Regions from separate parts of the Streptomyces sp. 184 genome, predicted to be linked through region 2. Evidence: riboswitches for the same ligand, from Rfam matches in the RefSeq annotation. Region 2 holds a riboswitch; the other holds the start of a gene.
What was found. Region 2 has a riboswitch for cobalamin ahead of QBL21_RS06475 (ribonucleoside-diphosphate reductase subunit alpha). Riboswitches for the same ligand answer to the same signal wherever they lie in the genome.
Positions count from the first base shown of each region.

Region 1: it holds a riboswitch for cobalamin, as region 2 does, so the genes downstream of both, metE (5-methyltetrahydropteroyltriglutamate--homocysteine S-methyltransferase) here and QBL21_RS06475 (ribonucleoside-diphosphate reductase subunit alpha) in region 2, are expected to answer to the same signal.

Region 1 is NZ_CP123230.1:205,823-209,883, reverse strand. Features, by position in the region: gene QBL21_RS00745 (MerR family transcriptional regulator) at 1-60, opposite strand, end outside; gene QBL21_RS00740 (ABC transporter permease) at 70-867, opposite strand; gene QBL21_RS00735 (ABC transporter ATP-binding protein) at 864-1,838, opposite strand; cobalamin riboswitch at 1,972-2,129, shown strand; gene metE (5-methyltetrahydropteroyltriglutamate--homocysteine S-methyltransferase) at 2,354-4,061, shown strand, end outside.
Region 2 is NZ_CP123230.1:1,478,951-1,483,011, forward strand. Features, by position in the region: gene QBL21_RS06470 (ribonucleotide-diphosphate reductase subunit beta) at 1-297, opposite strand, end outside; gene QBL21_RS06475 (ribonucleoside-diphosphate reductase subunit alpha) at 288-2,708, opposite strand; cobalamin riboswitch at 2,833-2,979, opposite strand; gene QBL21_RS06480 (GNAT family N-acetyltransferase) at 3,038-3,556, opposite strand; gene QBL21_RS06485 (YbdD/YjiX family protein) at 3,699-3,902, opposite strand; gene QBL21_RS06490 (carbon starvation CstA family protein) at 3,899-4,061, opposite strand, start outside.

The DNA of each region.
Region 1 (4,061 bases), 1.3 Mb from region 2:
GTGCCGGACCGCGCGGACCGTCACCCCGGCGTATGCGGCCAGTTCGCCGATGGTCAGCATCGGGGCATCCTAGGTCGCCGCGCGGGTCCGGTAGAGGCGGCGCGACCAGAGGTAGCCGACGGCGCCGACGACCGCGCACCAGCCGACCGCCCAGGCCGCGTCCGCGCCGTCCGGCGAGCCGGCGAGCAGCCCCCGGATCAGGTCCATGACCGGCGTGAACGGCTGGTGCGCCGCGAACCACCGCAGCCCCGCGGGCATCGAGTCGACCGGTACGAACCCGCTGCCCACGAACGGCAGCAGCACGAAGACCATCGGCAGGTTGCTCGCCGTCTCCGGGTCCGGGCTGGCCAGCCCCAGCGCCACCGTGAACCACGTCAGCGCGTACGACAGCAGCCCCAGCAGCCCGGCGAGCGCGGCCCACTGCGCCGCCGAGGCGTCCGTGCGCAGCCCGAGCGCGAAGGCCGTCGCGCCGACCGCCGTGAGCGCCAGCGCGGTCTGGATGAGCGCGGCGAGCACGTGGCCGGTGAGCACCGAGGACTTCGCGATGGGCATGGTGCGGAACCGGTCGATGATGCCGTCGGTCATGTCGTTGGCGACGAGCACGGCGGTGCCGATGGACACGCTCGCGACGGTCATCGTAAGGATCCCGGGGGTGAGGTACGTGAGGTAGCCGGCGCGGTCGCCGCCCGCGGCGGGCCCGGGGAGGCCGGCGCTCATGGTGCCGCCGAAGACGTAGGTGAACAGCAGCAGGAACAGCAGCGGCTGGCCGACGAGCATGACGGTCATGGAGGGGTAGCGGGCCATGTGCCGGAGGTTGCGGCGCAGCATGGTCGCGGAGTCGCGCAGGACGTACGGCGCGGTGGTCATGCCCGTGCCCCCTCGGTTCCGGCGGGGGCGTCGGCGGGGGCGTCGGCGGCGTGGCCGGTCAGGGCCAGGAACACGTCGTCCAGGTCCGTGGTGTGCACCGCGAGCCCGGTGACCGACCCGTCGTCCTCGATCCCGGCCAGCAGCCCCCGCAGCGCGCCGAGGCTGCCGTCGTACGGCACGGTGACGGCCGGCGCCGCGGGGTCGGCCACCGCGCCGGGCAGCCGCCGCGCCAGCTCCGCGGCCCGCGCCGCGTCGGCGGCGTGCAGCTCGACGTGGCCGCCGGGGACGCGGCGCTTCAGCTCGGCCGCGGTGCCCTCGGCGACGAGCCGGCCGCCGTCGAGCACGCCGATGCGGTCGGCGAGCCGGTCGGCCTCCTCCAGGTACTGGGTGGTGAGGAAGACGGTGGTGCCGTCGGCGACGAGTTCGCGCACGACGTCCCACAACTCGCGGCGGCTGCGCGGGTCGAGGCCGGTGGTCGGCTCGTCGAGGAAGATCAGCCGCGGCCCGGACACCAGCGTCATCGCCAGGTCGAGGCGCCGCTTCATGCCGCCGGAGTACGTCGCGGCGCGCCGGTCGGCGGCGCCCGCGAGGCCGAAGCGGTCGAGGAGCCGGGCGGTGACGACGGTGGCGCGGGGGCCTTCGAGGTGGCCGAGGTCGGCCATGAGGCGCAGGTTCTCGCGGCCGGTGAGCAGCCCGTCGACGGCGGAGAACTGGCCGGTGACGCCGATCGCGGCGCGCACCCGGGCGGGCTCGCGGCGTACGTCGCGGCCGGCGACCCGCGCGGTGCCGGCGTCGGCGGCGAGGAGGGTGGTCAGGATGCGGACGGTGGTGGTCTTGCCGGCGCCGTTGGGGCCGAGGAGGGCGTAGACGGTGCCGGCGGGCACGGCGAGGTCGACGCCGGCGACGACCTCGCGGCCGCCGTACGACTTGCGCAGCCCGGCGGCCTCGACGGCGGGGGTTCTGGTGGTCATGCCGCCATGCTCGGAGGTTGACCCTGCGTCGGGGTCAAGGCCGGGGGCGAAGCCGGGGACGGGCCGGTGCCGGACGGGCGCCCTACACTGGCCGTGCAGCCGGTTCGCCCCGTCCGCCAGGCGGTGGCGTCGCAAGAGGGAACCCGGTGGGAATCCGGGACTGCCCCGCAGCGGTGAGCGGGAACGACCGCCGTCATACGCACTGGACCCGAAGGGTCCGGGAAGCGACGGCCAGTAGGTGCCCGTGCGCGCAGCTCGTCGCGTACGGACCGCCCGCGAGTCCGAAGACCTGCCCGCTGCCCGTGCGCGGGGCTTCCGTGCGCGGTCATCCCGGTGACCTTCGAGGGCGGGTCGGCGCACGTGACGTACAGGGCAGGCACACGGACACGCACCGCGACGCGGCGGACACCCGCCGCGGCACCGCGGGCGCGCCCCGGGCCGCCCCCTTCGCGTCTCCCTCCCCCTCTCCTTCCGTCCCCGGGACCTCAGGGATCCATCTCGCGAAGGAGATCTCCGTGACAGCGAAGTCCGCGGCCGCGGCGGCACGGGCCACCGTGTACGGCTACCCCCGGCAGGGCCACCACCGGGAGCTGAAGAAGGCGATCGAGGGCTACTGGAAGGGCCGGGTCGACGCCGGTGAACTCCGCGCCACCGCCGCCAAACTGCGCCGGGCCGCCTGGCGGGAGCTGGCCGACGCCGGCGTCCACGAGGTGCCGACCGGCGACTTCTCGTACTACGACCACGTGCTCGACACCACCGTCATGGTCGGCGCGATCCCCGAGCGCCACCGCGTGGCCGTCGCCGCCGACGCCCTCGACGGCTACTTCGCCATGGCCCGCGGCACGCAGGACGCGCCGCCGCTGGAGATGACGAAGTGGTTCGACACCAACTACCACTACCTCGTGCCCGAGCTGGGCCCGGACACCGTCTTCACCGCCGACTCCGCCAAGCAGACCGCCGAGCTGACCGAGGCCCTGGCGCTCGGGGCCCCCGGCCCCCGGCCGGTGCTGGTCGGGCCCGTGACGTACCTGCTGCTCGCCAAGCCCGCGCCGGGCGCGCCCGCCGGCTTCGAGCCGCTGACGCTGCTGGACAAGCTGCTGCCGGTGTACGCGGAGGTGCTGGCCGACCTGCGCGCGGCCGGCGCCGCGTGGGTGCAGCTCGACGAGCCGGCGCTCGTGCAGGACCGTACGCCCGCGGAACTGGCCGCCGCCGAGCGCGCGTACCGCGAACTCGGCGCCCGCGCCGACCGCCCCGCGCTGCTCGTCGCCTCGTACTTCGGCCGCCTCGGCGACGCTCTGCCGGTGCTCGCGAAGGCTCCCGTCGAGGGCCTGGCGCTGGACTTCACCGGCGCCGCCGCCGCGAACCTCGACGCGCTGGCCGCCGCCGGCGGGCTGCCCGGCAAGCGGCTCGTCGCCGGGGTCGTGGACGGCCGCAACGTGTGGGCCTGCGACCTGGAGCGGGCGCTGGCCGCCCTCGGCACCCTCCTCGGGCTCGCCGACCGGGTCGACGTCGCCGCGTCCTGCTCCCTGCTGCACGTACCGCTGGACGCCGCCGCGGAGCGGGACATCGACCCGCAACTGCTGCACTGGCTGGCGTTCGCCCGGCAGAAGAGCGCCGAGGTCGTCACGCTCGCCCGCGGGCTGGGCCGCGGCACCGGCGCCGTCGCCGCCGAACTCGCCGCCAACCGCACCGCCCTGGCCGCCCGCGCCGCCTCCCCGATCACCCGCGACCCCGCTGTCCGCGCCCGCAGCGCCGCCGCCACCGCGGCGGACGCCCGCCGCCACGCGCCGTACGCCGAGCGGGCCGCCGCCCAGCGCGCCCGCCTGAAGCTGCCGCTGCTCCCGACGACGACGATCGGCTCCTTCCCGCAGACCGCCGACCTGCGTGCCGCCCGCGCCGGCCTGCGCGCCGGACGGATCGGCGCGGACGGCTACGAGGAGCGCATCGCCGCGGAGATCCGCGAGGTGGTGACGTACCAGGAGGAGGCCGGGCTCGACGTGCTCGTGCACGGCGAGCCCGAACGCAACGACATGGTGCAGTACTTCGCCGAACAGCTCACCGGCTACCTCGCCACCCGGCACGGCTGGGTGCAGTCCTACGGCACCCGCTACGTCCGGCCGCCGATCCTGGCCGGCGACATCTCCCGGCCGGAGCCGATGACGGTCCGCTGGACGGCGTACGCGCAGTCGCTCACGGACCGCCCGGTCAAGGGCATGCTCACCG
Region 2 (4,061 bases):
GAGGCGGGCCTCGGGCGAGTTGATGTGCTTGTAGAGCGTGAGCACCAGGTTGTTCGCCACGATCGAGTCGCCGGTGGCGAAGAACGCCACCAGCCGCCCGATGAGGTGCTGTTCGCCCGGCGAGAGCTTGGCGAGGTCGGACACGTCGGAGTGGAGGTCGACCTCCTCCACCGTCCAGGTGTTCTTGATCGCGTCCCGGTAGCGCTCGTAGAAGTCCGGGTAGCGCATGGGCCGCAGGGTCAGCTCGAAGCCGGGGTCGAGCAGGTTCTTGGCCTCGGTGGCGGTGGTCACTGGCATGCCTCGCAGGTCTCGGGGTTCTCCAGGGAGCAGGCGACGGCGTCGTCGGCGTGCGGCTGCTGGACGGGCAGGGGTACGGGGCCGGGGCCGGCGGTCGCGTCGGCGGGCGCGGCGGCGCGGGCCGAGCGGGCGATCCGGGTCGCGGGGCGGGAGCGCAGGTAGTACGTGGTCTTCAGCCCGGACTTCCAGGCGTAGGCGTACATCGAGCTGAGCTTGCCGATGGTCGGCGCGGCCATGAAGAGGTTCAGCGACTGGGCCTGGTCGAGATAGGGCGTACGGGCCGCGGCCATGTCGATCAGCGCGCGCTGCGGCAGCTCCCACGCCGTGCGGTAGCGCGCCCGGACCTCCTCGGGGATCCAGCTCAGCTCCTGTACGGACCCGTCGTGCTCGCGCAGCGCCTCGCGGGTCTGCGCGTCCCACACCCCCAGCGCCTTCAGCTCGGCCACCAGGTAGGAGTTGACCTGGAGGAACTCGCCGCTCAGCGTCTCGCGCTTGAAGAGGTTGGAGACCTGCGGCTCGATGCACTCGTAGACACCGGCGATGGAGGCGATCGTCGCGGTCGGCGCGATGGCCAGCAGCAGCGAGTTGCGCAGGCCGGTCTCCGAGATCCGGGTGCGCAGCGCGGTCCAGCGCTCCGGCCAGGTCACGTCGGCCGCGGGGTAGTGGTCGGGGTGCAGCACCCCGCGGGCGGCGCGGGTGCGGGACCAGGCCGGGTGCGGGCCGTGCCGCTCGGCGAGGTCGGCGGAGGTGGCGTACGCGGCGAGCATGATGCGCTCGGCGATCCGCGTGGACAGCGCGCGCGCCCCGGGGGAGTCGAACGGCAGCCGCAGCCGGAAGAAGACGTCCTGGAGCCCCATCACGCCCAGGCCCACCGGCCGCCAGCGGGAGTTGGAGGCGGCGGCCTGCTCGGTGGGGTAGAAGTTGACGTCCACGACCCGGTCGAGGAACGTCACGGCGGTACGGACCGTGGCGTCCAGCCGCTCCCAGTCCATCTCGCCCTCCGGGCCGAGGTGGGCGGCGAGGTTGACCGACCCCAGGTTGCACACCGCGGTCTCGCCGTCGTCCGAGACCTCCAGGATCTCGGTGCACAGGTTCGAGGAGTGCACGACGGCGCCGGGCTCCGCGGTCTGGTTGGCGGTGCGGTTGGCGGCGTCCTTGAAGGTCATCCAGCCGTTGCCGGTCTGCGCGAGGGTACGCATCATCCGGCCGTAGAGCTGCCGCGCCTGGACCTGCTTGACGTACCGCCCCTCGGCCTCCGCCCGCGCGTACGCCGCGTCGAAGGCGGCGCCGTAGAGGTCGGTCAGCTCGGGCACCTCGGCGGGCGAGAACAGCGACCAGACGCCGTCGGCCTCGACGCGGCGCATGAACTCGTCCGGGATCCAGTGCGCGAGGTTGAGGTTGTGGGTGCGGCGGGCCTCCTCGCCGGTGTTGTCCCGCAGCTCCAGGAACTCCTCGACGTCGGCGTGCCAGGGCTCCAGGTAGACGCAGGCGGCGCCCTTGCGCTTGCCGCCCTGGTTCACGGCGGCGACGGAGGCGTCCAGGGTGCGCAGGAACGGGACGATGCCGTTGGAGTGGCCGTTGGTGCCGCGGATCAGCGAGCCGCGGGAGCGGACCCGGGTGAAGGGGATGCCGATGCCGCCGGAGTGCTTGGACAGCCGGGCGACCTGGTGGTAGCGCTCGTAGATCGAGTCCAGCTCGTCTAGCGGGGAGTCCAGCAGGTAGCAGGACGACATCTGCGGGTGGCGGGTGCCGGAGTTGAACAGCGTGGGGGAGGAGGGCAGGTAGCCGAGGCGGCTCATCAGCCCGTACAGCTCGGCGACCTCGCTCACGGCGGCGTCGGACCGGTCGGCGGCGAGGCCGCAGGCGACGCGGAGGAAGAAGTGCTGGGCGGTCTCGATGACGGCGCGCTCGGTGGGGTGGCGCAGCAGGTAGCGGGTGTAGACCGTGCGCAGGCCGAAGTAGCCGAACAGGTCGTCGCGGCCCTCGGCGACGGCCTCGTCCACCAGGGCGTCGAGGCGCGCGGCGTGCCGCCGTACGAAGTCGGCGGTGGCGTCGGCGACGATGCCCTCGCGGTGGCCCACCTCGATCGCGGCGGAGAAGCAGGTGGCGCCCTGGCCCGCCGCCTCCTCGGCGACGGCCCGGGTCAGCAGCCGGGCGGCCAGCCGCGAGTACTCCGGCTCCTCGGCGATCAGCGCCGCCGCGGCCTCGGTGGCCAGCTCCCGCAACTCCGCCTCCCCGGAGCCGGGGTGGCGCCCGCGCAGCGCGCCCGCGGCGACCCTGGCGGGGTCGGTGGCGGGCAGGTCGGCGGTCAGCTCGGCGAGGGTGCGGGTGAGCGCGGCGGCCGGGCCGTCGTCGGCACGGGGGGTGGCTGAGGCGGGCTCCGTAAGCACGGCCGGTGGTGCGATCGTCAAGGTGCTGCTCTCCCTCGCTCGGCGGGGCCGCGCGGCAGAGGCTGCGGTACGGGCGCACGCGGGCATGCCAGACACCGCCTGAGGCGGACCCGCTTGCGTCCGTGAGCCCAATCCACGAGACCCGGACGTCATCGATCGCTGCCGGAGGTTCTCGGGCTCACGACGTACGGACACACCGGCGCGTGGCGGGCATGGCGGCACCTCGCTTACCGTTGCGGGACAGCTCCGGACTTCCACCGGATTCCCCTGCTCGGCAGCTAGGACGAGCATACATCTAGTGGCTCGTCAGGGAACCACCCCTATATGTTGTGTCGCGTGTCGGTCGTGCGTCAGAGGTCCGCGACGAAGGCCCAGAGCGGGAGATCGGGCAGCGGGTACCAGTCGCGCTCGGGGGCGCGTATGAACCCCATGCGCCCGTACAGCCGGTGGGCCGGGGCCATGTCCGGGGTGCTGGAGATCACCACCCGGTGCGCGCCCAGCTCCCGGGACCGGTCCAGACAGGCCCGTACGAGCGCTTCGCCCACACCCCGGCCGCGCGCCTCCCGCGCCACCGCCAGCATCCGGAACTCGCCCTCCCCGGGCCCGCTCAGCTCCGCGAACGGCGACCCCGCCGTCACGAAGGTCACACTGCCCAGCACCCGCCCGCCGTCCGGCCGGCCGTCCCCGTCGACCGCGACCAGCACCTCGGCGCGCTCCGCCGCCGCCCGGGCGCGCACGTTGCGCAGCTCGTGCACATAGCCGTCGTCCTCGCCGAACGTCAGCAGCCCGTCCGCCAGATACGCCTGGGCGACCAGCTCACCGGCTTGCTCGTACTCCTCCGGCCGCACCGGCCGCACCGTGAAGTCCATGCCTGAAAGTGTGCCCTGCCCCACCGACAACGGGCCGCCGCCCCCGGAAACCGGGGGACGGCGGCCTGGGGGTACCGCCCACGCGCGCGCAGCGCGCAGTGGGGGAGCCCACCGCGGTCGGCTGCTGCCCGCCGCACCGCTCTCAGCAGCAGCGGAAGCCCTTGCGCGGGTCGTCGCCCGCGTCCGTGCGCATCCGCTCGAACTCGCGCCGGCCGGGCACCTTCGCCTCGGGGTCGTGGCGGCGCAGGTGCTCGACGTAGCGCTCGTACGCCGTGTCGCCGATCACCTCGCGGACGTACCACCAGACCTTGCGCCCGGCCGCCGCCAGCGTCGCCGTGCCCGTCACGAGCCCGCCCCGTCCTGCTTGCCGCCGCCGGCGCCACCGGCACCGCCGCCGCCACTGCCGCCGCCGGCGCCCGGTCCCGTGCCCGGCTTGAAGCCGCCGCCGCTGCCGAGCCCTGCCGCGGCCAGCTCCGCCTTCTCCTCCTTGGTCGGGATGAGCTGC